Regions from separate parts of the Marinobacter sp. SBS5 genome, predicted to be linked through region 1. Evidence: predicted binding sites of a transcription regulator. Region 1 holds the regulator's gene; each other region holds the start of a gene.
The links. The regulator LexA, encoded in region 1, represses DNA repair genes until DNA is damaged. The targets are predictions, from matches to a motif close to CTGTNTNNNNANACAG.
Positions count from the first base shown of each region.

Region 2: the regulator LexA is predicted to act here: its motif matches at 5,335-5,350, upstream of imuA (translesion DNA synthesis-associated protein ImuA).
Region 3: the regulator LexA is predicted to act here: its motif matches at 2,539-2,554, upstream of recN (DNA repair protein RecN).

Region 1 covers NZ_JBLWAZ010000003.1:490,165-500,406, forward strand. Annotated here, with positions in the region: gene ACNQ6O_RS09370 (sensor histidine kinase) at 1-491, opposite strand, end outside; gene ACNQ6O_RS09375 (sigma-54 dependent transcriptional regulator) at 697-2,145, opposite strand; gene ACNQ6O_RS09380 (SOS cell division inhibitor) at 2,252-2,581, opposite strand; gene ACNQ6O_RS09385 (DUF1329 domain-containing protein) at 2,674-4,032, opposite strand; gene ACNQ6O_RS09390 (DUF6586 family protein) at 4,258-4,737, shown strand; gene ACNQ6O_RS09395 (hypothetical protein) at 4,800-5,060, shown strand; gene ACNQ6O_RS09400 (cell division inhibitor SulA) at 5,068-5,547, opposite strand; gene lexA (transcriptional repressor LexA) at 5,590-6,198, opposite strand; gene ACNQ6O_RS09410 (amidoligase family protein) at 6,369-7,370, shown strand; gene ACNQ6O_RS09415 (gamma-glutamyl-gamma-aminobutyrate hydrolase family protein) at 7,363-8,118, shown strand; gene ACNQ6O_RS09420 (SIMPL domain-containing protein) at 8,109-8,801, shown strand; gene ACNQ6O_RS09425 (translocation/assembly module TamB domain-containing protein) at 8,808-10,242, opposite strand, start outside.
Region 2 covers NZ_JBLWAZ010000002.1:226,488-236,729, forward strand. Annotated here, with positions in the region: gene ACNQ6O_RS06640 (hypothetical protein) at 1-1,508, opposite strand, end outside; gene ACNQ6O_RS06645 (universal stress protein) at 1,514-2,479, opposite strand; gene rlmF (23S rRNA (adenine(1618)-N(6))-methyltransferase RlmF) at 2,814-3,743, shown strand; gene ACNQ6O_RS06655 (lipid A-modifier LpxR family protein) at 3,811-4,836, opposite strand; gene imuA (translesion DNA synthesis-associated protein ImuA) at 5,368-6,057, shown strand; gene ACNQ6O_RS06665 (Y-family DNA polymerase) at 6,062-7,480, shown strand; gene ACNQ6O_RS06670 (error-prone DNA polymerase) at 7,480-10,242, shown strand, end outside.
Region 3 covers NZ_JBLWAZ010000001.1:521,992-532,233, forward strand. Annotated here, with positions in the region: gene ACNQ6O_RS02500 (outer membrane protein assembly factor BamE) at 1-189, opposite strand, end outside; gene fur (ferric iron uptake transcriptional regulator) at 312-731, shown strand; gene recN (DNA repair protein RecN) at 805-2,484, opposite strand; gene grpE (nucleotide exchange factor GrpE) at 2,753-3,352, shown strand; gene dnaK (molecular chaperone DnaK) at 3,445-5,358, shown strand; gene dnaJ (molecular chaperone DnaJ) at 5,436-6,572, shown strand; gene dapB (4-hydroxy-tetrahydrodipicolinate reductase) at 6,584-7,387, shown strand; gene carA (glutamine-hydrolyzing carbamoyl-phosphate synthase small subunit) at 7,770-8,900, shown strand; gene carB (carbamoyl-phosphate synthase large subunit) at 8,981-10,242, shown strand, end outside.

The sequences.
Region 1 (10,242 bases):
GTCCGTATTTCAATACTGACCCGACGACCATCTTTCAATGACACCTCATGACCATCGTCACTACGAGGCGAAAAGCACCGCCTGATCACATCAACCCAACGCTCACCATCCAATGGCTCGCCCAAAAGAGCGAGCGCCGCCGGATTGCACTGGCTAACCACGCCGCGCTCGTCCAACACCACCACACCGGCAGGCAGGGCTTTCAGAAGGGTAGATAGACGGTCCGCCAGCTGCTCTTTCTCTTCCAGTTCTTGTTGACGCTGCCGAGACTCCTGAGAGAGCTCACCGGACAGCTGGTTCACTCGAGACTCAAGCGTTCTATAGGAATCGGTGATCTGGCGAGACATTTGGTTAAACAGATCCAGAGCCGAACCTACCGCCTCGTCGCCCTGCTTGGGAAACAACGACGTGACCTTATCATTCACATCCGCGGCAGCATTAGGAGCTGTTTCGGACTGAACTGATTCGACAACAAACTGTACCTGACTCATAACTTCCCCCTGAGACCGGCCTATCGGCCAGAACACCCGGATGATTCATTTAGAGTCAGTTATGCCAGGACTGTGCCAGGTTAATTTTTTTCTTATATTTCAAATAGAAAGGCTATTAAAAAAGAAGATGTGACGATTTTTCGTCGCTTATTGAGCGGAGCGATGCCAAAGGATCCAATCCTTTGACACCATTCCAAGAAGGGAATCAGGACTCTGCGGCGTCGTCCCGGAGGCCATACTTACGTACTTTTTCGACCAACGTTGTCCGGCGAATGCGAAGCTTCTCGGCCGCTCTTGCCACCACACCGGAGGCTTCATCCAAGGCCTGCTGAATAAGCTGCCGCTCCAAGCTGGACAGGTAATCCTTAAGATCAATACCGTTCACCGGAAGCAATGCCGGAGAGTCGAGCCCCACCAAACCCGGGATGGCGGACGGCATGCCGGTATCCTCTACCGGGCGATTCTCGTCGTAATCGTCCACGTAGCGAAACTTCTTCGGCAACTCTTGCACGCCGATCACGCCGTAAGGGTGCATTATCGCAAGCCGTTCAACCAGGTTCGCCAGCTCCCTGACGTTGCCTGGCCAGTCGTGCCGACACAAGCTCATGATCGCCGCCGAGTTCATTCTGAGAGAGCCTCGCTTCTCCTTTTCCATTCTGGAGATCAGCTCGTTGATCAACAACGGAAGGTCTTCAACGCGCTCTCTCAGAGCCGGCATTTCGATGGGGAATACGTTCAGGCGATAATAAAGATCTTCGCGAAACTCCCCTGCCTCAATCATGTCCTCGAGATTCTTGTGGGTAGCGGCAATAATGCGGACATCAGCTGACTGAGTCCGGTTACTGCCTACCCGCTCGAAGGTGCGCTCCTGCAGCACTCGCAAAATTTTGACCTGCATATTGAGCGGCATGTCGCCGATCTCATCCAGAAACAGGGTTCCACCTTCGGCAAGCTCGAAGCGGCCGACGCGAGCCGTAATCGCTCCCGTAAAGGCACCCTTTTCATGGCCGAATAGCTCACTCTCCAACAGCTCTGCGGGAATCGCGCCACAGTTGACCGGCACGAACGGCTTGTCCCGGCGCGAGGAGTGATAGTGCAAGTTGCGAGCGACGACCTCTTTACCTGTCCCTGATTCACCCGTGATTAAAACGCTAACGTCTTTATCCGCCACCTGCTCCATCAACTGGCGAACCTGTTGCACGCGCCGACTGGTCCCCACCAAACTGCGGAACAGCTGAACACCCCGTTGCATGCCGCGATCCAAAGTACGACTAAACTGATCACGGTATATCTGCGCGCGATACAACGAATCGACGAACTTGGTGTAGTTCAGCGGCCATTCCATGTGCGCAATCAACCGCGAAGCATGTTCTTCCGGCAACTGTGTCGCATCGAGCTCACCCACGAGAAGAATAGGCAGCCCCCGTGTTGCTTCACAAACGGAAGCGATCACGGTCTTGGCACTTCTATCTTCACCATGAACCACCGCAACGGATGCATTGTCTATCTGGTCCGCCTCGCCACTCTGCAAAAGCGCCATAGCCTCGTCACCGGCAACAATCTGCTCTTCACCGACAAACTCCAGAATGGTGATTAGATCACGTCGTCTGGCTTCGTCGTCGCTGAGCACCAGCACTTTGTTATTTTGAGGCATTCACGAAGATCTCTGTCGAAGGATTTGAGCCGTATTTAAGACTGTCTTCGGCCCGGAGTCAATTTTATGACACTTCTGCCGGTTCTTACCTAAACAAAACCAGAAATTACTTAGAACGGTTGGTGGAAACGTTGGCGTATGTCGCCGCTGCATTGCGGTTTTGATTAACACCTTGCAGCGATTCTCGAGCTTCATCCCGAGCTTTCGCAGCGCCCTGCCCCGCAGCTTCAACAAACCGGTTGAGAGCCTCCAAACGCTGCTTGACCTGCGTAGGTGACACCGCCCCTCGCTCCATTGCATCCATTAAAGGATCAACAACGGGTTTAACCTGTTGATTGAGAACTATGAGTGCATCCCAATCTTCAGCATTGAGTGCCGCTTCAAGCTGTTCGTGTAATGAATCGAGATCTGCCAGGAGAACATCTGGATTAGCCACCACTAGGTCACCTATAGAGTTGATGCGAGCGCGATCTGGCGAAACCAGCAATGCAGCCGCTGCCCGGCTGGGTAGCGGCTTGGGGTAGTCATTTACCGGCGGGCCGCCCGGCGGGCAGCAGAAGCTGTAAATTCGTTTCGACGATACCCTGGTGCAAAATCGTAAGCCGGGTAGCCGTCATCCAGACCATCAATGTAATAACGCTGAGCCTTGAGATCGTACGTCATTTCCATAGTAGTCCAGAACACGGGTTGACTGTAATAGCTGATGTTGTGCGCTTCGGAAACACGCCATAGCTCGCCTTTGTCGTTGTATTCCTCTGATGCCAGGATCTGCCAACTGTCCTCATCGATGTAAAACACTCGGCGAGCGTAAATGTGCTGGATACCCGTCCGGCGTTTCGCTTCTACCACCCAAACCCGATGCAGCTCATAACGGGCCAGCTCCTGGTTAATGTGGTTAGCGCGAATCACGTCATCCGGGCGAACATCGCCATCGTGAAGTTTGTAGGCGTTGTACGGCACCAGCAGTTCACGCTTGCCCTTCAGCTCCCAGTCATACTGATTCGGGGCACCGTTGTACATATCTTTTTGATCCACTGACCGCAACGACGAAGAGTTCGGCAGATCCGTTTCATATGCCAGGTTTGGCGAACGACGCAGGCGGCGGGAACCGGAATCATAGCGCCACGCCAAGCGAGGTGAACGCACCTGATCCAGAGTCTCATGCACGAGGGTGATGGTACCGGCCAGAGTGCTGGGCGCTAAGGTATCTGTTTTAAGGAAGAAAATTTTGTTATCGATGTCGGCAAGATCTGCCCCCGGCCGGCTATACGCAAAGTAATAATCGTACTGATTAACCACCGGGTTGAATGAACCATCTCGCTGGGGCGTTGCTGAGCCACTTCGGAATGAGACCTCTTCTCCCCGATACCTAAGGATATGATTCCAGATCACTTCCAACCCGTTTTTCGGAATCGGGAAAGGACTGGTCATAATGGTATCGCGAACCCCGTTACCATTATCCAGTAACTCGGCATTCAAGGCATTCTCGTAAGATTTTTGGTAAACCTCTTCGGGAAATGCAGCCGTGCGCCGAGTTTTATAGACCGGCATAAAAAAGTTGGGGCCATACTGCTCAAGCATTTGAACATGCCCGTCCGTGAGCTTGTCTCGGTACAGATCCAGATTTTCCCGGGTTACAACGAACAGCGGCTCATCGTCAGGAAAGGGATTCTCTTCAACCGTTCCCTTTTTCCAATTCGCTGGAGGTGTTACCAAACCACCCTGCCAAGCAGGAATAGTACCGGCGTTGTTGGCGGCCCTCACCGCGCCAACCGGTGTCAATTCGCTCTTTAACCGTTTCGCTTCCTCTAGAGCCACCTTGGCCCACGCGGAACCAGACACACTCAACGCAGCAACAGTGACCGCTGCTAACAATCGGCTTCGCATCCCTTAATCTCCAACAATGATCTTATGAGCATCCATGAATTGCTCCAAGTGGCCCTTTTTGCCAAATTCAAACGCTTGTTTCAAGGGATTCTTTGTAGCTTCTTGTGTCTAAGTACCAAACAGATCAGGAGGAAAAGCCTGATTAAAAATGATACACTGAGCGGCTAATTTTGTTGAATCGGTTTAATCCTGCGCAGGGCAACTATGGCGTCTCAATGGTATTCAATGACTTCCCAAAAACTGTATCTGGCCAAGATATTACTCTCACAGCTGGAGCAACCCATTGAGCAAGCTCAAGTTAACCCCCAAAGCGCAATCCTGAAAGAGGCTATAACCCAAGGCATTATCGAGCTTATGCTTCGGGCGCGAAGCGCTTTGGTGGTCATGATTGCGCAGCACCATCAGCAGAAAGATGCAGAACCACTATCACTCGATGAGCTCAAAACCAGAATCCCCTATGAGACCCAAGATCTCGAGGATTTGGAAACGCTGCAATACACACCATCCAGCTGGTGGAATCATCTTGCACAACTTGAAAAAGCACTGAAGCAGCCGCCGGCGCCGAAAAAGACGGTATCCGCGGACAACATCATTGCTATTTCAACAGAGGATGTAGCAGATCGCTCAGCCAAGAGTTTAAGAGAAACCCTGACAGCCATGACGGATTTTGCCCGAGCCGTAGAAGATAGACACAACGAGTGGTAATCACAGCCCAGAACCACTGAGTACAACCCACGAACAAATTGCACCAAGCAAAGGCCTAAAGAATGTCACCATCGTTTTTTGAGATCGTTGAACTGCCTAACGGCGACTACGCCTTACGTCGCGTTGATGACGATGCAGCACCACTGGTCCGCATATCTTTCTCCCCCGAAGCGAAGGAAATGATGGCCGACCGGGACATGAGCATCGCAAAAGCCATGATAGCGGCAGGCATCGAGGCTACTGGAACGATTTCTGAAGAAGTTGACTGGGGAGACGAGGAGGGCGAACTTGGCGACGCCCAACCTCACTACACACTGCACTAATCGACACTCACCTCTGGCGCAGCACAACTCCGTGACTGTTCCCCTTCGCGGATGCCTTTTGAAGCGATTCAAAGGCAGAGCGCGCCAGCTTGTTGGTCCACAACACAACCGCATGGCAGGTGCCAGCACCCAACGCCAACTCAGCCAGCTGTTGGGCCGGAATTTCAGGTGTTGAGCGCAGTACCAGAATTTCACCAGTAACGATGCCATGCATATTTTGCCACTTCCCTACCAATGAATGAGGTGGATCTATCCAGGCCAACCAACGTTTTTCCTGGTTCAGTTGGGTCAACATTGGCAACAGTAGCTGAAAGTTCTCAACCTGGCCTTCCGGCAATATGATCTCGGTAACGTTACCCCGAAAATCAGCCTGCCCCGATGCCGAGCGGCGAGGCTCAGGTCGACGGTAACGCGATGAAGCTGCATGCGCCGAGACCACTGCCGCGGGTTGAAACGCCATATTATGATTGAAGCTCAACTGTTCCATCACTCACCTACCTGCGTTATTCACGTGTCGACTTTCAAGCTATCAGTGCAACTCTGAGCGCCGAATGACACCAACACCCAACCCTTCGATAAAGAGTTCCTGCTCAGCCAGATCGACTTCGATGGGGCTAAATTCTTCATTCTCGGCAATCAGCCAAACTTTATTGCCTTCCTTACGGAACCGTTTAACGGTGACCTCATCGCCCACACGGGCGATAACAATCTGACCGTTTTGAACGTCTTGAGTCCGGTGCACCGCCAGCAAGTCGCCATCCATGATGCCGATATCTTTCATACTCATTCCTCGCACACGCAGCAAATAATCCGCTTTCGGTGAAAAGAAGCTTGGTTGGAGCGCACAATGATCTTCGACATGCTCCTGCGCCAGAATCGGGCTACCGGCAGCCACTTGACCGATAACCGGCAAACCCAGATCAGGCTCGGCTTCTGGCAGACGTATTCCGCGACTCGCCCCTGGCACCATTTCTATCGCACCCTTTCGCGCCAGAGCTCTCAAATGCTCCTCAGCAGCATTTGCCGAACGAAAACCCAGTTCAGCCGCAATTTCGGCGCGGGTTGGCGGATAGCCAGTCTCATCAAGATAACGCCGGATAATATCCAGTACTTGGGACTGCCTGGCGGTTAGTTTCATGTTGGGACACTCCAGATAATGATGACTGGTTGTTTATACAGTGATTTGACTATATACAGTGTTTTATCCAGTGTAAAGTCTGCGTTCGAACATTTATGGACAGTAACGGGAAACGACATACCCCTGTGTTATGGTTATGCATAAAGTCTTCAAAGGAACTCCGACATACTATGAGCTCTTCAAAACTCAGCAATATGCCCGTTAACAGCCACACTGCAGATGGAAGCGAACGAAAGGTTGGTGTAGAAATCGAGCTATCCGGGCTTAGTTATGATGCACTTATAGAGCATGCCAGTCGGTTGCTTGGTGGCGACCCCGAGCTCCAGTCCCGTTATGTAACCAGCCTCAAAACAGAGGATGGAGATTATACGATCGAGCTGGATTCAGACCCAATCAAAGACCTCAACTTTGCCGATGAAGGCCTGCCAACCTCCATTCGGGAGCTCGCCTCCCACGCTATGGATGCCATCGATTTTGCCGCCGAGAAAATAGTACCTCTGGAAATCGTTGGTCCACCTCTACCAATGTCCAAACTGCCTATCATGGAAACACTGGTGGACGAACTGCGCGACTTGGGCGCGTTGGGTAGCCGGGAAGCGATCTATTTTGCCTTCGGCCTGCAGCTCAACCCTGAACTGCCGGATTTGGAGCCGGGCACGATCGTTCGCTACTTGCAGGCATTCGCAGCACTGTATGAATGGCTCAAATCCCGACATCAAATCGATATCAGTCGTAAATTCACCACGTATATCGAGCCTTGGAGCAACAAATACACCGAGAAGCTCATGCGGGATGACTACGCACCGGACCTAAAAGGTTTGATGAGAGACTATCTTGACAGCAACCCAACCCGTAACCGAGCATTAGACTTGCTCCCATTATTCGCCCATCTCGATGCGGACTTACTGGCAGAATATGTTCGAGACCCCCGTATCAAGAGCCGTCCAACGTTGCATTATCGGTTACCGGACTGCGATATCGACAACCCAAACTGGCATTTTTCCAGTGTTTGGAACGACTGGGTGGTGTTGGAGCAATTAGCGAATAACGCAAACGACTTGGCGGCCCTTCGTAAAAAGTTCCGAGACTCTCAAGAACTCAGCTTCCACAATCTGACCCATTCCTGGACCGAAACCACTCATCAATGGCTCCAAGAACGCGGTTATGTCTGATAGAGAAACCGAAATGGAAATTCCGGGGCTGACTATCGGCATTAGTGGGCCTGCACGACGCAGCCTTGCGCAGAGGCTAATCAGCCTTGGCCTGAGGCTGTCAGGAGCCCGCACTCACTACATACGCCCCGGCTCGCGTATTAACGTAGCCTTGCTGGATGGGCTCGTGCTCTCAGGTGGCACCCATGTGCACCCCGAGCGTTACGGTCAACAACCGCAAGTGACCGCCAAATACAACACGAAAAGGGATGACACCGATTACCATTTATTAGAACAAGCTGAGGCTATCGGCATTCCAGTACTCGGTATTTGCCGGGGTGCTCAATTCATCAATATTTTTCACGGCGGCTCTCTGTGCCAGAACGTAACCCCCCTTCGAGTGAAGACACGGCACCGCCCTTTGTTGTTGCCACTACAAACCGTGAGACTGGTGCTCGGTAGTCGGCTTGCAGCCTTAATGCCCAGCTTGAAGATCGGCGCCAACCGAATTCACAGCCAGGCCATCAAACGCCTTGGCCGTGGGCTGAGAGTGACCGCCGTAGACAACGATCTGTTTGTTCAGGCTGTTGAGAGCACGGGAAAGCAATGGTTAATGGGCGTTCAATGGCACCCCGAATACCTGCTTTATCACCCCGGCCACCGACGTATTTTTAGCCGCTTTGTTGACGCGGCCTGTGAACGAAAACTTCAGCGCCTCGAAAACGAGAGCGCCCAATGGACTGACGAAGGAGACCTTTCATGTCACTGAAGAAACCTAATATTGCCTTGGCAGCAGCATTGTTCGCCTGCACCCTCACTCCAGTGACGGCATCCGCCGGTGAAGTGAGCCTGAGTGGAGAAGGCATTGTCACCTACATCCCCGACAGTGCTCGTCTGCGCTTCACCGCCAGCGCTGAACATAGTCGGCCCGAAAAAGCCTCACAGCAAGTTGGGGAGAAGATGGTGCAGTGGCGAAAAGGCATTCGCAATATCCAAAACCAGCTTGAGGATTACTCCGATGCGGAAGTAAACCTGTACACCCGCAACTTGCCTATTCAGGAGAGGGGGCAAAAGCCGGAGCAAATGGCGGTCGCTAGCCAGACCGTGAGCTTCACGATCAGCGACCTTGAACTGCTGAACCCACTGCTGGAAGAAGCCCAGAAGCTGGGGCTTCAGTATCAACTTGGCGGAAACCAGTTCTTTCACTCCAATGAGCAGAAGCTGCAACAGAAAGCACTTGGTCTCGCCATCGAAGACGCCAAAGCCCAATGCGCCTTTGTCGCAAAACAACTCGACAAAAGCTGTGGTGACGTTGTGACCATCAACGTTAACAGTGGTCACCGCCCTGTTCCAATGATGATGTCTTCAGAGCGGTCAGCCGAGGGCACGGTATCCAGCGTTGGCCCCCAGGAAATCCGCGCGAACGTCAACGCCACCTTCGAGCTGGACTAAAGCCCGTTAGAAATCCCGCGTGTAGAAAATATCCAGTGAAGCGGCCAATCCGCTGGCCGCTTCCAAATAGAAGTACCGACCCAGATCGTACCGCAAAGCCACTGTGGTGATGGGTTCGAAGATGCCCACACCATAACGAATGCTCAGCTCGTCAGTGATGTAGCCGCTGGCAACGACGGAGGCCTGATCACCCGAGCCTTCCGCTTCAAGAAGCAGATTTTTAATGCCCAGCTCGTTACCAATGCCCTGAGTGAACTCACTGGTTTGCGTGAGGCCCAGTGAAATGGCAGCAGCGCTCATCTGACCATCGTCGCTACCTCCACGTGGTGGCCTGCCAAGTATTACGTAGGAGAGCGCATCGCTCTGAGGCATGGATGGTTCAGAGAACACTTCCGTTTCCGGGGCACTTATGGGTCCGCTCAGCCTGATCCCAGCCACAACCGTATCCACTTCTCGAACCGCTTCGATGTCCAGATAGGGTTCTGTCAGCGCGCCCACAAACACCACTCGTGCCCTGCGAAGATCCAAATCCTGGCCATAGGCTTCGTAACGGCCATTCATCAAACGCAATGCGCCCCGGGTATCCATGTTATTTCCGATTCTCAGTGTTCCCTCGAGATTCCCTGTCAGACCAAAAGCATCGAGCGTCACCTCGTCTTCGCCGACCACCACCACAATGTCCATCAGCATGGTTCGAATCGCCGGCTCTTCGCGCTCAACACCGACAATCACTTCATCTGCTGACACCGACACGGCTGATTTGGGCAGCGCCTTCACTTCAATACGACCTCTGGGCACATCAACACGGCCCGATACCGATAGTTCACCACTCCGGAAACGAATATTCAGATCAGGGTCTACTTCTACTGAGGCGTATGGCTCGAAGCTCATGGGTAGCCGGTTGCCGCTTATGTTCAGCGTCAGCTCCGGCTCTTGCTGCCAATCTATGCGCCCCGATAGCTGCCCTTTACTACGGTCATTACTCTGCCAGTGGCCGCTGATGTCTGCGGAATACCCCAAAAACTCAAGTACCAGCACCACGTCGTCCATGGGCATCGGTAGTTTAGGGTCGTAAATGCGCCCTTTGGAAAGCGAGAGCTCTCCGGTGACTCGAGGTTTTAGCAGCGGCCCGGCCAGCTGCCCTTCGCCGTTAACCTGGCCTGCAACCTCTTCAAGGCCTGAGAATGCAGAAACAAATGCGAGATCCAGGTCATTGAGTTTAAACGTCCCGTCAACTGTGCGTTCGTCCGCTAACGGATCAATCGCCATATGAGTCGTAAACGATCCTAACTCCGGGCCTTTCAGCGCAACCGTAAGATCCGCAAGGTCAGGCTTTAGCAGTGCTTCCAAGGTAAGCGTTTGATGGCTGAGCTTTTCCCAGTCATCAAGCACCAGAAATTCAAAAGCGCCCCCACCCGCATCAATACTGATCCGACCATCC
Region 2 (10,242 bases), on a different contig from region 1:
TTGCCACGCTTACGTTCCCACTCCATCCAGCGAGCATCCTGAGGATTCCATGTCCTTCCGCGATGCTTCCAGAAAAAAGGCTGCGCCCCCGTCTCCGCATACCGGGCGTTAAGGCGCTCAATGCCCGCCCTCAAACGATCAGTCAGAGCGACATCCCGATCGGTTTTCTCATCATCGGCATCAAAGAGGCCGGTCAACAAACCAAACCGAAGAGCGGGGTCCACGTTCGCCAGGTAATGCCGCTCAATCTGCCGGATAGCCTGATCAACATCCTCTTCTTTGGAAATCAGTAACGCCATGCAGACGACGGCCCGATGATCAGGCTCAATCCCGCTGGTGAAGTCGAGTTTTGGCAGGACACGTGGCTGTGTCGTCAGCGTTACTAACCAGTTCACCAGCACGGACGCGATGGCCATTCCCGGCACCAGCACCAACAACACCACCAAAGCCCCTAGCCACCAGGGGCCAAGAAGCGTGGCGTAGATAGTTGGAATCAGGACAAGAATCAATGCAAACGAAGCCAGCCCACAGAAATAGATGCCTGTCACACGCCCTGCGAACCAGCGCGCGGCACGTCTCAAGGGGCTGGGCTCGTAGCCAACTTGTTGCTCGAGTGCTGCCCGGCCATCACCGATCAGATAATAACCAACATGCTCACGGGCCTCTTGCGATGCATGCCCTGCCTGAGAATTGCTGCCTTGTTGAGCAAGCTCGATAACACACTGAGCAATATCCAATTCATTCTGCTGACTCAGCCTTGCCATCCACTCAATTTTCCGCCGATACCTGTCTCGGGTTTCGAAGTCCATTCTTGGATAGGCACCTGCCGGATCTTCTCGCAGCAGCGCTTCAACTTGTGAGGTCCGTTCAAAAAAGCCTTTCCAGTCCGTTCGCTCCAAGCGATGTAAACTCCAGACACCATCGGCAACGACATCCCGACTCTCAATGTCCACCATCCCGGTTAAAGAGTCGGCGGAAGCAAGCTCTTCAATACGCGAGAGAACCGCACTGAATATTCCGACCAAAACCTGATACCGCACAAACAGCGGCAGCGCCCAGAGTTCAGCCGTATTGAATGGTGCCGAGTTTTTGTATTCAAGAACCAGCGCTTCGAGCACGGTGTCGTCGAACCTTTGTTCGCAGCGATCCATCGCAAGGCGGGCCACTTCCTGTACTCTAATCTGACCCGCAAAATCACGAGCGGTAAGGACAGGAAGATGCTTAACGAAATCTGCGGTGAGATCCCGTCGCAGCATTTTCAAAACCCGGCGGACCAGATACTCGTTGTCGGTGTACCAGTCCATCCAAGGCCCTGCGGCAGAGGGGTTAGCACGCAGCTTCTTGAGGTTTTCGTGAATATCATCCAACGAATTAAAAAAATGGTTGAGCGTGTCACGAATCGTCTGATGGCCCGATTGAGAACCCGGACCGATCGCGATCAATTCGGCACTATGCAACCGCTCTTCCGGCCTAGCGTTGTCCGTTATATCGACTTTTTGAGTTTTCATTGTGTTCAGTGTCCCCGCATTTCACGTGACACCTTTTCGGCGAACGTAAGCTCGATCTCATCCGGCTCAAGGTCCTGAAGCACCAGTAGTGGCGTCTCGCCATATACCATGGCATTCAGTGGCAAGGCTCCGAGAGGCCAGTGATTGACACAGGTCTGGCCGTGAGCGGCCATAACAACCAGATCCGCCTGACCTTTTCGGGTAAGTTGCCAGATAGCGGATATCGGGGAATCACGGGTCTCGACTTGCGTTTCAACTCGTAAACCCTCGTTTTTCAGGCGCGCACTGATACGCTTGAGATGCGCTTCCAGCCGCTTTCGATGCTCTTCCTCCAATGAGGTGATCATCCCCATCCTCGAATCATCGGGCGCGACGTCATACTGGAATGCGAGGGATGGAACGATTGAGACAAGCCGTAATGTGCATTCGTTATGCCTGGCCAGCATTTCGATCACCGGCAAAACGGTTTCTGACCGCTGCCCTCCATCAAGCGGAACCACGACCCGGTTGTAGCGAAACTCCTCCAACATTCCGCAACGATCGCTGAAGGCACGTACCAGCAGGAAAGAAACATGCGCCTGCAGAATTGATTTGTGGGCAACACTTCCCAGCGTAAAATGGCTGATGCCACCGACCCCGTGGCTGGTCATCACTAGAAGTGTTCGACCGTCGGACCGCACAAAATCAATAATCTGATCAACGGCTTCACCCTCCAGCGTTACCGTTTCAGCATGCAGATCGAATTTTCTGAGACGTAATGCGATGGAATCGAGGTAGGCTGTAGACTCAGCCTGAATCGCATCTTGAGCGACCGGATCTGAAGGGTATTGTCCGGATTCATCACCATCGTTTTGCAGGACTCTGACCAGAATCAACGGCACATCGAGCGCTTTGACCAGATTAATGGCATGAGGAAGCGCCCACTCAGCCAAGCAGGAACCATCCAGTGGTACAACGATACGCTTAAACATTGTGTCCTCCGCTTTTAAGCAGAGAGCGCTCAGGCGCAGGAGACATCAGACCTAGGCCTTAAAGACAGCACGTCCTGTTTCCAGCCTCTCCTTGTTTTCGTAGTTGAAGTTTCTAGGCGAAATCGCCTTATTAAGTTATAGCAGGCAAACCGGAATCGTGGACTGACAATCATCAGGTAGCAACGACTAAACGGGTACAAACGATGCAGTGAAACCGTGATGGTGAGCCTAGGGACTGAATGGACTCATATGCCCAGCACATGCATTGCGATTATAATTGGGCTCGAAGCTAGACCCAGTCTACGTTTAAACTCCAAGCCCCGGGCCAATTACTGTGAGCACCGTTCGTCGAAGTAAAAACCAAGCCAAACCTGTCCGCAAGAACCTACACCCGAGGAACCTACACAACCAAGGCTACGACTTCCCCGCTCTGGTAAAAAACCACCCGGCACTTGCGCCTTATGTAAAACCGAACGCTCACGGCAACCTGTCCATCGACTTCGCAGATCCGTTGGCCGTAAAAACTCTCAACGCCGCGTTACTCAACCGATACTACAACGTTGTGAACTGGGATATTCCAGAAGGTGCGCTTTGCCCGCCAATCCCTGGCAGAGCCGACTATATCCATTACGTTGCTGACTTGTTTGGGCCCGAAAACCCCAATCTCAAGATGCTCGACATAGGAACGGGCGCCAATGGAATCTACCCGCTGCTGGCCTGCCAAATTTACGGCTGGCAATGTGTCGGCAGTGACATCAACACTCAGTCATTGGAGAACGTGGCAGACATCATCGCCAATAACCCCGCACTTAAAGGCCGCATTACGCTGCGTACACAACAAGATAAAAACCGCATTTTTGAAGGAATCATTCAGGCTGGGGAGTTCTTTGATGTCAGCGTATGCAACCCACCCTTTCATGCCTCGCTCGACGAAGCCCTTAAAGGTAGCCAACTTAAGCTTAACAACCTTGCCCGTAGCCGCGGTGAACAAAAAGCCAAAACCCAATCGCCCACTCTGAATTTTGGCGGCATGGGTGCTGAGCTTTGGTGCAAAGGCGGGGAACAGCTGTTTCTTAAAAAGCTGATCAAAGAAAGCCAAGTGTATTCAACTCAATGCCGCTGGTTTACCAGTTTGGTTTCAAAAGCCGACAATGTTAAACCTGCAAAGAAATTGATTCACAAACTCGGAGCAGTAGATGTCCGGGAAATAGAAATGAGACAGGGGAACAAAGTGACGAGAGTGTTAGCGTGGACATTCATCTAACGCCTTTTTTAGCGCGGTGAAGGAAAAACACCTTCACCGCAATCACTGACAGCTTTTATTGCCTGCATTACAAACGCTTGCTGAACACCAAGCCGCCCCAGGCCAGTGTGCGGTCGCCGGTACCGCGCTTGATTTCCGAGCTTTGCACTCGCAACACATAGCTCAGCTCGGTGTCACCCAGAAAACTGTGGGTGTATCCCGCCCAGACTTCCGCCAGCAGCACATTGAGATCGCTGGCGCTCAGCTCATGCTCTGAGTCCCGGAACTGCCCTTGCAAAAAGGCGTTATAGGCACGAGCTTTGACCGATAAGCCGCCCCAGAAGTAATTTTCCCGCCCCCCGGGAGCGGCCACGCCGGGGGCGCGCTCGCCATAAGCCATCAACTCCGGGTTGAATCGATTATCCGGCGACGAGATCAGACCATTTCGGAACACCAACGCGGCACCAAACTCCGTCAAATAACCCACTGAACCAAAATACGTCACCTTAAGCTGACTATCCGGCACGCTGGCATCCAGGTACTGATGGTAAGCCGCGGAATAGCGAAACGTGGGCTCACCGCCGTTTGAAATCTGATGCCTCCAGCCGTTCGCCCGATCGCTACCAATCGCTTTATGAATCGAATTCTGGGCAGACTTGAACACATCCAGCCCGAGCATTCCCACCGTGAGCGAGGTTGTCCAACCCGTGTTGCTAGCGGGCGCCTGATAGCTCTGACTGGAAGACACATACACAAGGCTGCTGTATGGGCGGTCATTCTCTTCCACGGCTGACGCTTTTATTTCCTCCGGCGTAAAGCCATAGGCACCAAACTCCAGCGCCTGACTCTCTGGCTTGCCGAGCTGTGCATCACTATGAGGAAGAACGAGCCTGTCCAGGCTCTGACTCACCCGCGCAGCTGGGTTATTGAGAAAGTCCCGGGAATTTGACGAGTAGGTAACCGCCAGCCCGGCGGTGTAGTCCCGGTCGGTTTGGGTCGGTGCGAAAAGATCGTTATCGGAAGACACCGCCAATACAGAGTCAGCAGAGTGTACCGGAGCCGAGAACAAGAAAACGGCCGAAGCCAGGATAGATGTGATGTGTTGAAAGCGCATAGCCAACTCCGAGAGGTGATGAACCGGAACCAAGTTGGCGTGTATTTTTCTAAAACTGCCGAAACAGGACTAATCAAAGCACCGTATTCAAAACATCACTCAGAGTTATGAGTAAGCATTCTTGGGGCAGCCGCGAACCAGGAATATGTCTATGAAGTGGTTCGGGAATATATTTCGTTTTTGAAGAAAAAATAAAGACTTACTGTCGAGCTGATTGATAGATCGGTTCAGGAGCGCCTGCTCCGTTGCGGAATAGAGGCAAATCCGAAATGCAGCAGGCGACTCCCTGCCTGGGCTGGCTATATAGACTTTTCCTCCGCATTGAAGCTCGCAGCGCCATCACCACATCCTAGAATCCGCTTTTCCAAACCCTCTCCTGATACCCCGAACGCCCCAACAATGTGCAGGTTGCTCCTTGATGGTCACCTCGACATCAACGGGTGATATACCGACCAAAAATTCACACCACTCGGTTGAAATCCGGCCCTCTTAAGAATACTGTATATATGAACAGTGTCGAGAGGCTTTCCCATGAGCGAATTGCTGAGCAACCTTCTTCAGGATGCCCGTGTGTGGCAGGGCCATCAGCACAAGAAGACAACCCAGCCGACGGAACCCACCGGGTATCAGTCGCTGGACAATCAACTCGGCGGTTTGGGATGGCCAAAGGGCGCGTTGAGCGAATGCCTGCTGGATACCTGTGGTATCGGCGAGCTGCACCTGGTGTTGCCGCTCATGCAGCGGGTGTCCAGCGAGGGCAAAACCATCTTCTGGTTAAACCCGCCACACACACCCTACGCCCCTGCTTTGGCCCGAGAGGGCGTTAATCTCGACCATGTAGTGATGGTTACCACGGAAGATCAAAATGACTTTTTGTGGACGCTCGAAAACTGTCTTCGCTCACCGGTTACCGGGTTGGTGCTGGCATGGCCGGGCACACTGGCCAGTCGAGATGTTCGCCGCTTGCAACTAGCCTCTGAGGCCGGCGGTAATGTGTGCGTGCTATTCCGAAGCCGCAGGCATGTCGGGCAGAACTCTCCGGCCGCATTAAGGCTGGAACTGGTTCCGGGTGAACGCCAGGAGCTCAAAATCAACATCATCAAGCGCCGTGGCAGCTGGCCCGGTCAGCGTTGCTCGCTGGCAATGGGCCACCGGGCAAACCTTGCCAGCCAGGAATCCACCCGTGTAATTCAGGGCCCGTGGGCCGAGGCCTCGCGGTAACTTTATGCTCTGGCTCTACCTGCACTTTCCACACCTGTTACTGGACCACATTCAACGGAATCAGGATTCCGGAGGTGCTCTTGTAATTGTGGATGGCGCTGGGCAAGCCGTTACACAAGCCTGCCCAACCGCTCGGGAGCTGGGCGTTGAGGTGGGCATGCGCCTGAAAACCGCCCTCGGTTTGGCGCCCAATGTGCACATCATGCAAGCAGAGCCGAAACAAGAAGACTGGCTGCTGGAAGATCAAGCGCGCTGGCTCTACCACTACGCCGCACACATTACCCTAGCGCCACCCGATGGCCTTTGGGCGGAAGTCAGTAGCCTTCAAAAACTGTATGGCGGTTTACCAGCTATCTGGCAAACCGTAGAACAAGCGCTAACCGAGCGTCAGCTTACGGCATGGATAGCCATCGGCCACACGCCACTAGCCGCCCGTTTATTAGCCCTCACAGGTAAATGCGAATGTACTGCAGACAAAGGCCATATCCTGACAGCGCTTGGCAACTTACCGCTGCAGGCCGTCGGCTTTGATAAGAAGTCCTGCACCCGTCTACAGCGCCTAGGGCTTAGCACTCTTAACGATGTATTCGCCCTACCCGCGCCAGAATTGGCTCGGCGGCTGTCGCCAGAACTGCTGGGCACGATACAGAAAATTCAGGGTACTCGAGCAGACCCCAAAGCACCTTGGCAGCCACCTCATACGTTCAGACATCGGGCGGATTTCATTCAGGAAGTCGAGCATACCCAAGGGCTCTTATTCTCATTACAGCGGATTCTGGCAGAGCTGGAGGAAGACCTCTGCTGGCGCCAGCAAGATACCGACACCCTGTTGCTTACGCTGCAACACAGGCATCAAGAATCGACTCGGCTTCGAATCCGTACCACCGGGCCGGAACATCGGGCAGACGTGTTTTTGAAACTGATCCGTCTGAAGCTTGACCAACACCCTTTGAGTGCGCCGGTGATCGCGCTCACGTTCACAGTTAAACGGTTTACCAGCCGAGAGGCACCAACGGGTCAGGATTTGCTCGGCGAAACCCAGGATCTGAACGAGGCCTGGCACACGCTGATCAGTAGGCTTCAAGCCCGGCTGGGAGATCAGGCGTTGAAACAACTTACCCCTTCCGAGGACCACCGCCCGGAATGTGCTTGGTCCACCAATGAAGTGCGCAAACCCGGAAAAACCCGAGCAATGAATTCATCTTCCTTACCCCATCGCCCTTTATGGTTATTGAAAGGCCCCAGACCTCTAGATCAAGCCCCCACGATCTGGCACTCCGGCCCGGAACGCATCAGCAGTGGTTGGTGGGACGGCCAGCGGGTTCATCGGGATTATTACATCGCGCAGTTGCCAAGTGGTGAGCTGGCTTGGGTATTCCGTGACCATCAGGAGGGATGGTTCATTCATGGGTGGTTTGGCTGATGACTACGGGCTATGCGGAGCTATTCTGCTTCAGCAACTTCACCTTTCTGACCGGAGCCTCGCACCCCCATGAGCTAGCCGAGCGGGCTTTGGCGTTAGGCTATAGCGCCATCGCAATCACCGATGCCTGCTCTGTAGCCGGCATTCCCAGAGCCTGGGCCGCCCTGAAAGACAGCCCTGTAAAGCTCATTACCGGCAGTTGGTTTGAACTAGACGATGCGCCAACCGGCTCGGCGATTCCTCGCTTTATCCTGCTAGCAAAAGACCGTCAAGGCTATGGTCAGCTGTGCAAACTGATCACCACGGGGCGCCGCCGGGCCGAAAAAGGCCAATACCAACTCTTCGCGCGGGACATTGAAACCCACGAATTGGATCACTGTTACTGCTTGTGGCTACCACCCTCGCAGGAAAGCGCCACACTCTCTCAAGCCAGCGCTTGCGGTGAATGGCTGCTACGGTTGTTCGAGCAGCGGTTGCGGGTTGCCGCCAGCCGCACTCTGGAGGTAGGCGAGGAACAGCATTTAGCGCGAATTCGGGAGTTGGCCGATCATTTGCGCTGCCCGGTAGTCGCCACCGGCGAAGTGCACATGCACAGCCGAGAACGGCAGCCCCTGCAAGACGTGCTCACCGCCTTGCGCCATCACACAACCTTGGAGAGTGCCGGGCACCGTCTGTTCCAAAATGGTGAACGCTATCTCCGCCCACTCTCAGTCCTGCAAAAACTGTTTCCAGAAAACTGGTTACGTGAGACGGTCCTGATCGCCAACGCCTGCCAGTTTGAACCCGGCAGCCTACGCTATGAATACCCACCCGATTTAGTGCCAGCCAATGAAACCCCTGCAGGTCTTTTAAAGCGCCTGACCCAGGACGGCGAACGCCGCCGCTACCCCAACGGCACGCCACTGAAAGTTCAAGCATTGATTCGTAAAGAGCTGGGCCTGATCTCGGAGATGAAGTATGAGCACTACTTTCTGACCATCCACGACATAGTCGCGTATGCCCGAAGCCAGGGCATTTTGTGTCAGGGGCGAGGCTCTGCCGCTAACTCGGCGGTCTGTTACTGTTTAGGCATTACCGAGGTAAATCCTGCCAAGGTCGAGCTGCTGTTCGAGCGTTTTATCTCGAAAGACCGAGACGAGCCACCGGATATTGATGTGGATTTCGAGCACCAGCGGCGCGAAGAAGTCATCCAGTATATTTATCAACGCTACGGTCGCGAGCGTGCAGCTCTAGCCGCAACGGTAATTCGTTACCGGCCCCGCAGTGCCATCCGGGATGTTGGCAAGGCTTTGGGGTTCGATGCGGCCTTAGTGGAAAAACTGCTGGACGGTATCGATTGGCGCGACAAGTCCACCAATTGGCGCCAGCAGATTCTGGATAAGGGCCTTACCCAAAACCCTCAAGTGGCCAACCAGTTTTTTACGCTGGTGAATACCTTGCTGGATTTTCCTCGACACTTGTCCCAACACGTCGGCGGTTTTGTCATCAGCGCAGGGCCACTGTCAGAACTTGTACCGGTGGAAAATGCCGCCATGCAAGACCGCACCGTCATCCAGTGGGACAAAGACGATCTGGAAAGCCTAGGCCTCATGAAGGTGGATGTTCTCGCACTAGGCATGCTGACCGCTATCCGAAAGGCCTTGGCGTTGATCAGCACGGAGAAAGGTGAGCCCTTCACCATTCAGGACATTCCCCAAGAAGACCCCGACACCTACGCCATGCTGCAAAAAGGCGACAGCATTGGCGTGTTTCAGGTAGAGTCCCGTGCCCAGATCAACATGCTTCCCCGGCTGAAACCCGAGACCTACTACGACCTGGTCATCGAAGTGGCCATTGTCCGCCCGGGCCCGATTCAGGGCGATATGGTGCACCCCTACCTTCGCCGCAAGCACGGGCTGGAACCGGTCGAGTTTCCCAACGATGCGATTCGTCAGGTACTGGAGCGCACGCTGGGCGTCCCCATTTTTCAGGAACAAGTGATCAAACTGGCCATGGTGGCAGCCGGCTTTAGCGCCGGTGAAGCCGACAAACTCCGCCGCGCCATGGCCGCCTGGAAAGCCGATGGCGATCTCTCCCCATTCCGGGACAAGCTGATCAACGGCATGCTGGAACGTGGTCACGATCCCGTGTTTGCCGAACGCCTGTATCAGCAGATATGCGGTTTTGGCGGCTACGGATTCCCGGAATCCCACGCCGCCAGCTTTGCCTTGCTGGTGTATGTTTCGGCGTGGATTAAACGCCATCATCCAGCCGCGTTTTACTGCGCTTTGCTCAACAGCCAGCCCATGGGCTTCTATTCACCTAGCCAATTAGTGCAAGACGCCCGTCGCCATGACGTAACCGTTCTGCCGCCCGATGTAAATTTCAGCCACTGGGAGCACACGCTGGAAGGGCCGAATCAACACCTTCGTTTGGGCCTGAGAATCGTACAGGGCCTATCCCACCAGGGTGGCCAACGCATTCACGAAAACCGACCGAAGCACGGCTACCGTTCCGCCAGCAAACTGCGCACCGGCGCCAACCTCAATCAACGCGATATGGAGCTACTGGCATGTGCCAACGCCATGGCCGGATTCACCTCAGACCGCCATCAGGCTTACTGGCAATTACTGGAATACGAAGAACCTTCAGCACTCTTTGCCCAAGAGTCCAAAGCCGATTACCAGCCGGAGCCCTGTAACCAGTTACCCAAGCCCACGGAAGGCCAGAACGTACTAGCCGACTATCGCAGCCAAGGCCTAACGCTACAAAGACACCCTCTG
Region 3 (10,242 bases), on a different contig from region 1:
GGGGTTGAGCATCAAGGGTGTTCCCAACAATGCGTGGACCTGGCTCCGTTGCATGCCTTCCGACAAGCTTGATAGCTCCTTGTCAGTTACAATGTTGCCCTGCTGGACGTTGATTTTGTAAACGCCAGGGAAAACACATCCCGCCAGAGATATAATGGTAATAAGAACGATAGCGGTGAGCTTTTGCATCGCTTGGGGAAATCCTCTATCTTGAGTTCGCCTGCCTGGAGCAGGTGTGAAACGGGCTAACCGTTGAACGGCGGCTTCATCATACCGGAAGCCGTAAGGCACACCAAAGAGTGAATACTAGCATGTCATCTGAAAACGCCGAATTACGAAAAGTCGGTCTTAAGGTAACTCTTCCGAGAGTTAAGATCTTCAATATCCTTGAGAATGCTAAAGAGCATCATTTGAGTGCCGAGGACGTCTATAAAAAACTGTTAGACCAAGGCGACGACGTGGGACTGGCAACCGTGTACCGGGTGCTAACTCAGTTCGAAACCGCAGGGCTGGTTCTCCGGCACAATTTCGAGGGCGGCCACGCTGTGTTCGAAATGGCGGGAGACGATCACCATGACCACATGGTGTGTACCCAGACCGGCGCGGTTGTCGAGTTTGTCGATGAAGTGATTGAAGAGCGTCAGAAGAAAATTGCCGCAGAGCATGGCTACGAAATCGTGGATCACAGCCTGATCCTGTACGTTAAGCCCGTAAAGTCTGACGATAAATAAACGCACGTAATAAAAAAAGGGGCCGGCATAGGCGGGCCCCAAAAACTCTCGAAATCGAGAGGGGATTCTTTAGTCAGTGATGGGTTGCCTGGCCCTTCACCACCATTTCTTTAGCATGCGCAATCGTTTGTTCTGTCATATCTACGCCGCCCAGCATGCGGGCAACCTCATCAATTCTGCCTTGGTCGTTAAGCGTTTCGATGCGAGAGAAGGTGGCTTCTTTCTCGGTAAACTTGCTGACAAACAAATGCTGATGGCTCTGAGCCGCAACTTGTGGCAGGTGAGTAACGCAGAGCACTTGGCCGTTACCGCCGAGTGATCTCAACAAGCGGCCAACCACCTCTGCGGTGCCGCCGCCGATACCCACATCCACCTCGTCGAACACCAGTGTCGGCGTGGTAGAGGTTTGAGCCACCACTACCTGAATGGCGAGGCTGATGCGTGACAGTTCACCGCCGGATGCCACTTTTGCCAGTGGTCGTGCGGGTTGTCCCGGGTTTGCGCTGACCAGAAATTCAATGTCTTCTAAGCCGTGAGGCGCAGGCTCGCCACCATTGTTGCTGTTCAGGTGGGTGACAAATTGCACGGACGGCATGCTCAATTGTGCCAGTTCGTGGGCAATTCGCTGATCGAGCTCTGCGGCGGCCTGCTGGCGTTTGGCCGACAGTTGCTCTGCAGCAGCGTCAAATTCGGCTTTCTGGGTTTCCAGTTCAGCTTCAAGTTGCTCAAGGCTGCCGGCGCCCCCGTCCAATTCATCGAGCTCATCCCGCAGGCGTTGGTGCAGTTCGGGCAGTTCTTCGGGCCCGATACGGTGTTTGCGCGCCATTTGATAAACAGCGCTCAAACGCTCCTCGACTTCGGCCAGTCGTGCCGGGTCAGCTTCGTAGTCATCAACAAAGCGCCGTAGGTTGTCGCCAGCTTCGGAAATCTGAATTTGGGCTTCGTTCAACATTTGCAAAGTGTCGGCCAATGCGGGTACTTCTACCGGAAGTTGTTCCAGTAGGTGCAGCGCCTGGCGAAGACTGTTCGCTGCACTGGATTCTTCCTCTGTACAGAGTTGAGCAGCCTGGTGACTGCAGTGCAGGATCGCGTCGGCCTGACTGAGGTGGGCTTGTTCCTGCTCTAGAGCTTCTTGTTCGCCGTCTTCCAGTGCGAGTCGATCGAGTTCTTCCACTTGATATCGCAGCAATTGAAGCTTCGCTTCGGTTTCGTCAGCGTTTTGCTGGCGTTGATGCAGCTTTTGTTGGGTTTGGTGCCAGTTTTTCCACGCGGATTTAGTTTGTTCGGCCAGCTGTTCAGCACCGGCGAATTCATCCAGTAATTTGCGGTGGGTGTCTTTGCGAAGCAGAGATTGGTGCTGGTGCTGGCTGTGGATATCCATCAGCAACCCGCCCAGTTCTTTTAGTTGAGACAGCGGCGAAGGCTGACCGTTAATGAAGGCCTTGGAGCGGCCGTCTTTACTGATGGTCCGGCGCAGGATGCATTCGCTTTTCTCGTCCAAATCGTGGCTTTCCAGCCATTTGCCAGCATCGGGGATGTCGGAAATGTCGAAACAAGCGGTGATATCGGCACGCTTGGCGCCGTGGCGGACGGCGCCTGCGTCTGCGCGCCCGCCCATGGCGAGGCCCAAAGCATCCAGAACAATGGATTTGCCAGCGCCGGTTTCGCCGGTCAGTGCTGTCATGCCCTTGTTGAACTGGAGTTCAACGCGTTCGGCGATGGCGTAGTTGGAAACGGTAAGTTGTGTAAGCATGCCGACACCTCTGCTTGGGCCCCGAGAGGGCTTTTGAAACGAGAAAAAACGATACTGTTCGTCTATACAGTTGCTGTGAATATATACAGTGATTTTTGGGTTTGCAAATTTTGAACGACAAAAAAACGAAAGAAACCGTTGTTGAAAAGGTTGAATCTGAATCTCGGAACCCCATATCGGTTCGCAAAGCATATTTTCCCGCCGATTTGACTGGTGGGCTCTATTCGCCGCGTGCCTTCGGGCGCTGGAAAACGTATTGGGAGTGATCATGAGTGCTGACGACAAGCGCAACGAGCAAGTAGAAGAGCAGGTTGAGGTAGATGAGGCTGCGGCCAACGCTGAGCAGCAAGATCAGGCTGAGGCTGGTGAAGTTTCTGAGCTGGATGCGCTGAAAGCTCAGTTGCAGGAGTATCAGGATCAGGCTTTGCGAGCTCAGGCCGAGATGCAGAACGTTCGTCGTCGGGCGGAGCTGGATGTTGAAAAGGCGCATAAGTTCGCCTTGGAGAAGTTCGTGAAGGAGCTTTTGCCGGTTGCCGACAGTCTGGAGAAGGCGGTTGAGAGCACGGAAGGGCATGCGGATTCGGCGGGCGAGCTGGTTGGTTCGATCCGTCAGGGCGTAGAGATGACTTTGAGTCTGTTCCTCGGCAGTCTCAAAAAATTCAACGTGGAACAGCTTAACCCTGTTGGCGAGCCGTTTGATCCGCAGCAGCACGAAGCAATGTCGATGGTGCCGGCACCGGATGCTGAGCCAAACAGTGTCGTGGCGGTTGTGCAGAAAGGTTATCTGCTAAACGGGCGGGTAGTTCGTCCGGCCATGGTTGTGGTGGCGAAAGCAGAAAGTGCACCAAATATCGACGAGCAGGCTTGAAAAACTGAATAAAGCGCCAATATAGCGATTAAACAGAAGCAGCCGGAGTGGCAGCACTTCGGGCAGATTTCAGCAAGATTTGGAGTGATTCTATGAGCAAGATTATCGGTATCGACTTGGGAACCACCAACTCCTGTGTGGCCGTAATGGACGGCGACAAGGTAAAGGTTATTGAAAACGCCGAGGGTGATCGCACCACCCCTTCGATCATCGCCTACACCGATGACGGCGAAACGCTGGTAGGTCAGTCTGCCAAGCGTCAGGCAGTAACCAACCCGGACAATACTCTGTACGCCATCAAGCGTTTGATTGGTCGTCGTTTTGAAGACGACGTGGTTCAGAAAGACATCAAGATGGTGCCGTACAAAATCGCCAAAGCCGACAACGGTGATGCTTGGGTTGATGTGAAGGGCCAGAAAATGGCTCCACCTCAGGTTTCTGCAGAAATTCTGAAGAAAATGAAGAAAACTGCAGAAGACTACCTGGGCGAAACAGTGACTGCTGCTGTTATTACCGTTCCGGCTTACTTTAACGACAGCCAGCGTCAGGCAACAAAAGATGCCGGCAAGATTGCCGGTCTGGAAGTTAAGCGGATCATCAACGAGCCGACTGCAGCTGCTCTGGCCTACGGCATGGACAAGCAAAGCGGCGACCGCACAGTAGCCGTATATGACTTGGGTGGTGGTACCTTCGACTTGTCTATCATCGAAATTGCCGATGTAGACGGCGAGCACCAGTTCGAAGTTCTGGCCACTAACGGCGACACCTTCCTCGGTGGTGAAGACTTCGACCTGAAAGTTATCGAATACCTGGCCGACCAGTTCAAGAAAGACAGCGGCATCGACCTGCGTGGCGACTCACTGGCGATGCAGCGTCTGAAAGAAGCTGCCGAGAAAGCGAAGATTGAACTGTCCAGCAGCCAACAGACTGACGTGAACCTGCCGTACGTAACTGCAGACGCGTCTGGTCCTAAGCACATGAACGTCAAGCTGACCCGTGCCAAGCTGGAATCTCTGGTAGAAGATCTGGTTCAGCGCAGCCTTGAGCCTTGTAAAGTGGCTCTGAAAGACTCCGGCCTGAGCGCTTCTGAAATTGATGAAGTGATCCTGGTTGGTGGTCAGACTCGTATGCCACTGGTCCAGGAAAAGGTTAAAGAGTTCTTCGGTAAAGAGCCGCGTAAAGACGTTAACCCGGACGAAGCAGTAGCCATGGGTGCTGCAATTCAGGGGGCGGTATTGTCTGGCGACGTTAAAGACGTACTGCTGCTGGACGTAACTCCGCTGACCCTCGGTATCGAGACCATGGGTGGCGTAGCGACTCCGCTGATCGACAAGAACACCACGATTCCGACCAAGAAGTCACAGACTTTCTCTACAGCGGAAGACAACCAAACTGCGGTGACCATTCACGTAGTTCAGGGTGAACGTAAGCAAGCGGCGCAGAACAAGTCGCTGGGCCGTTTCGACTTGGCTGACATCCCGCCGGCGCAGCGCGGTGTTCCGCAGATCGAAGTTACCTTCGATATCGATGCGAACGGTATTCTGAACGTGTCTGCAAAAGACAAGGCGACTGGCAAAGAACAGTCCATCGTGATCAAAGCCTCTTCTGGCTTGAACGATGACGAAATCGAAAAGATGGTTCGGGACGCCGAAGCGAATGCTGAGGAAGATCGCAAGTTCGAAGAGCTGATTCAGGCTCGGAACCAGGGCGACGGTATGGTTCACGCCGTACGCAAGACTCTGAGTGAAGCTGGCGATAAGGTAAGCGATAGCGAGAAAGAGTCTATCGAAGCAGCGATTAAGGATCTTGAGGAAGCTCTGACAGGCAGCGATAAAGACGATATCGAAGCCAAAACTCAGAAGTTGACCGAAGTGTCCTCCGAGCTGGCGCAGAAGATGTACGCGGATCAGGCTGAACAGGCCGCAGGCCAAGAAGGCGAAGAAGCTCAGGCAGCTGACGACGCCGTCGATGCCGAGTTCGAAGAAGTCAAAGACGACAAGAAGTAAATCCTAAGTACATCAGGTAGTTGGAAAGCGCGGGCCGATGTCCGCGTTTTCCGCGTTATAGCAACAGGATTTAAAGCATGGCCAAACGCGATTATTACGAAGTACTTGGGGTCTCCCGGGGCGCGGAAGATAAAGAAATCAAGCGGGCGTACCGTAAGCTCGCCATGAAATACCATCCCGACCGTAATCCGGACGACAAAGACGCCGAGAACAAGTTCAAAGAGGCCAGCGAAGCCTACGAAGTATTGATGGATGGCAACAAGCGCGCGGCCTATGACCAGTTCGGTCACGCGGGTGTTGATGGTCAGGCCGGCGGTGGCGGCGGCTTCGGCGGCGGTGGTAACTTCTCCGATATCTTCGGAGACGTATTTGGTGACATCTTCGGAGGTGGAGGCGGCGGTGGTCGCGCACGCAACACCCGAGGTTCCGACCTGCGTTACACGCTCGAGTTGGATCTGGAAGAAGCGGTCAAAGGTAAAGATGTCAAAATCACGATTCCCGGGCACAAAGAGTGTGATACCTGTGAGGGTAGTGGCGCTGAAAAAGGCTCCCGTCCCGAAACCTGTGGCACATGTCAGGGTATGGGGCAGGTGCGTATGCAGCAGGGCTTCTTCACCGTGCAGCAGGCGTGTCCGACTTGTCGTGGCTCCGGTCAGATCATCAAGAACCCGTGTAAATCTTGCCATGGGCAAGGCCGCGTAAGACAAGAGAAAACCCTGTCTGTGAAAGTGCCTCCAGGCGTAGATACTGGTGATCGCATTCGCTTGTCAGGTGAAGGCGAAATGGGTGTCGACGGTGGGCCTCCTGGCGATTTGTACGTTCAGGTGGCAGTGCGCGAACACTCGATTTTCACCCGCGACGGCCGCAACCTGTACTGTGAAGTGCCCATCAGCATCGTAGATGCCGCCTTGGGTGGCGAGCTGGAAGTGCCAACGCTGGATGGCCGCGTGAAGCTAAAAATCCCGGCCGAAACCCAAACTGGCAAGCTGTTCCGTTTGCGCAACAAAGGCGTTAGCCCTGTGCGCGGTGGTCCTGCAGGCGATCTTTTGTGTCGCGTGATGGTTGAAACGCCGGTTAATCTGACCAAGCGCCAGAAAGAATTGTTGGGTGAATTTCAAAAGACACTGGACGACTCCAATGGCTCCGATCATGCTCCGAAGAAAACCTCTTGGTTTGAGGGTGTGAAAAGTTTCTTCGATGAAATGAAATTCTGAGGGCAAGACAGATGCGGGTAGCAATCATTGGCGCCGCCGGGCGCATGGGAAAAGTGTTGATTGAAGCAGTGGATGGCACCGAAGGGCTCGAGCTGGGCGCGGCGATTGTTGAGCCGGATAGCAGCCTGATTGGCGCAGATGCCGGCGACATGACGGGCATAGGCAAAACCGGCGTTAAGCTGGCTGCCAGTCTGGCGGACGTGAAAGACGACTTCGACGTACTGGTTGACTTCACCTTCCCGGACCTGACCCTCGAAAACGCCGAATTCTGCAAAGCCAACGGCAAAATGCTCATCATCGGCACTACCGGCATGACCGACGCTGAAAAAGAGCAGCTTGCCCAAGCGGCAGAGTCGGTTCCGGTCGTGTTTGCGCCAAACATGAGTGTAGGTGTAAACGTGGTGCTGAACCTGCTGAAAACGGCAGCCGCAACGCTGGGTGACGACTACGACGTAGAAATCATCGAAGCGCATCACCGCCACAAAAAAGACGCACCCTCTGGAACCGCGCTACGCATGGGCGAAGTTGTCGCTGATGCGTTGGGGCGTGACCTCAAGGAGTGCGCTGTCTATGGTCGTGAAGGCTTCACCGGCGAGCGCACCCGCAAAGAAATCGGCTTCGAAACCATTCGTGCTGGCGACGTGGTAGGTGATCACACTGTTCTGTTCGCCACCGAAGGTGAGCGGATCGAAGTGACTCACAAAGCCAGTAGCCGAATGACCTTCGCCAAAGGCGCCATGCGCGCTGCATTGTGGCTGAAGGATAAGCCGGCAGGTTTGTACGATATGCAGGACGTGCTAAATCTGAAGGCTTGATTCTAAAGAGGTTTGGCCAGCTAGCTCTGAGACTGGGGTTCGCAGGTCCGCGTTCCGAAAATTTCGATGGCCAAGGATGGCATGAGAGAAGCGCACATGGATGTGCTCGTAGCGGTTTTCGGAACGCGGACCTGCGAACGCCGGCCGTTGTCGAGGCTTATTGAGCTCGAGACCCCCTACATCAAGCCAGATAGTAATTCGCGATGGACAGAAATCGACAAATTTCGTAGAATAAGTCGATTTTTTTGCACCAAGCGTACCTTTGAAAAGTTTCTAGGAAAGCGGGACCGAGTTCATACTTAGTCTCGCTTTTTTGCAACCTGACTTTGCGCTTGCGTTCCTGTTCGTGACGAACTTACGCCACTCGATGAGGATACAAGCCTTGAGCACACCAGCAATCCTTGCACTCGCAGACGGAAGCCTGTTTTACGGCACCGCCATCGGCGCAGACGGAGAAACCAGCGGCGAAGTGGTATTCAATACCGCCATGACCGGCTATCAGGAAATCCTGACCGACCCGTCCTACTCGCGCCAGATCGTCACCTTGACGTATCCCCACATCGGCAACACCGGCGTTAATGAAGAAGACGTGGAATCTGACCGCGTACACGCCGCTGGCCTAATCATTCGAGACCTTCCACTGATTGCCAGCAGCTGGCGTAGTCAGGGCAGCCTCGAAGACTACCTGCGAAGCAACAACATTGTTGGCATTGCTGACATCGACACCCGCCGCCTGACTCGCATTCTCCGGGACAAAGGCTCCCAGAATGGAGCCATCCTGGCCGGCGAAAACGCAACAGCCGAGCGCGCACTTGAACTGGCAAAAGCCTTCCCTGGCCTGAAGGGCATGGATTTGGCCAAAGAAGTGACTTGCGAAAAATCGTATCAGTGGAATCAGTCCGAATGGGATTTGGCTACTGGCTACGGTGAGCAAGCTGATGCCAAATTCAAAGTGGTCGCTTGGGATTACGGCGTGAAGTACAACATCCTGCGCATGCTGGCTTCTCGTGGTTGTGACATTACCGTCGTGCCGGCCCAAACTCCGGCATCCGAAGTGCTGGCTATGAACCCGGACGGCATCTTCCTGTCGAATGGCCCTGGCGACCCAGAGCCATGCGACTACGCGATCAATGCGATCAAAGACGTGTTGGAAACCGACATTCCGGTTTTCGGCATCTGCTTGGGTCACCAGTTGCTGGCGCTGGCCAGTGGTGCCAAGTCCATGAAAATGGGCCACGGCCATCACGGTGCCAACCACCCGGTACAAGACCTGGAAAAAGGCACGGTCATGATCACCAGCCAGAACCACGGTTTTGCGGTGGACGAGTCAACCTTGCCCTCAACGGTTCAGGCGACCCACAAATCATTGTTTGACGGCACCCTGCAGGGCATTCGCCGGACCGATAAATCGGCGTACAGCTTCCAGGGGCATCCTGAAGCTAGCCCGGGTCCTCATGACGTGGCACCTCTGTTCGACGAGTTTATCCAGTTGATGGAAGCACGATCCGCCTAAGGGTGGATCACCACGGATAACGACAGGCGCCGCGTTCTGCGCTGCAAGAATTCAAAAGTTGCTGACAGGTTTACCGAGACATGCCAAAACGTACCGACATCAAAAGCATCCTGATCCTGGGCGCTGGCCCCATCGTGATCGGGCAGGCGTGCGAGTTCGACTACTCTGGAGCCCAGGCTTGTAAAGCCCTGCGTGAAGAGGGCTACCGGGTTATTCTGGTGAACTCCAACCCAGCTACCATCATGACCGACCCGGTTATGGCCGATGCCACCTACATCGAGCCAATCAACTGGAAAACGGTCGAAAAGATCATCGAGAAAGAAAAACCTGACGCCTTGCTGCCTACCATGGGTGGCCAGACGGCACTGAACTGCGCGTTGGATCTGGAAAAGTACGGTGTGCTTGAGAAGCACAGCGTAGAGATGATCGGTGCTAATGCCGACACCATCGACAAAGCCGAAGACCGTAACCGCTTCGACCAGGCGATGAAGAAAATTGGCCTCGAGTGCCCGCGTGCTTCCATTGCGCACTCCATGGAAGAAGCCTGGAAAATCTCCAAAGAAATCGGCTTCCCGTGCATCATTCGTCCGTCGTTCACCATGGGTGGTTCCGGTGGTGGTATCGCGTACAACAAAGACGAATTTGAAGAAATTTGTACTCGTGGTCTGGACCTCTCTCCGACCAATGAACTGCTGATCGACGAATCCCTGATCGGCTGGAAAGAGTATGAGATGGAAGTTGTTCGTGACAAAAACGACAACTGCATCATTGTCTGCGCCATCGAGAACTTCGATGCCATGGGCGTGCATACCGGTGACTCCATCACCGTAGCCCCGGCTCAGACCCTGACCGATAAAGAATACCAGATCATGCGTAACGCCTCGTTGGCGGTGCTGCGTGAAATCGGCGTTGAAACCGGGGGTTCTAACGTACAGTTCGGTATCAACCCTGACACCGGCCGTATGGTCGTTATCGAGATGAACCCGCGTGTATCCCGCTCCTCGGCGCTGGCGTCTAAAGCAACCGGCTTCCCGATTGCCAAGGTCGCGGCCAAGCTGGCGATTGGTTACACCCTGGATGAGCTGCAGAACGAAATCACCGGTGGCGTAACGCCGGCTTCTTTCGAGCCCAGCATCGATTACGTGGTTACCAAGATTCCTCGCTTTACCTTCGAGAAATTCCCGCAGGCAGACGCTCGCCTGACCACGCAGATGAAGTCGGTCGGCGAAGTGATGGCGATTGGCCGGACCTTCCAAGAGTCTATGCAGAAAGCGCTGCGCGGGCTGGAAGTTGGCTCCGAAGGCTTTGATGAAAAACTGGACGACCTGGATTCCGAAAACTC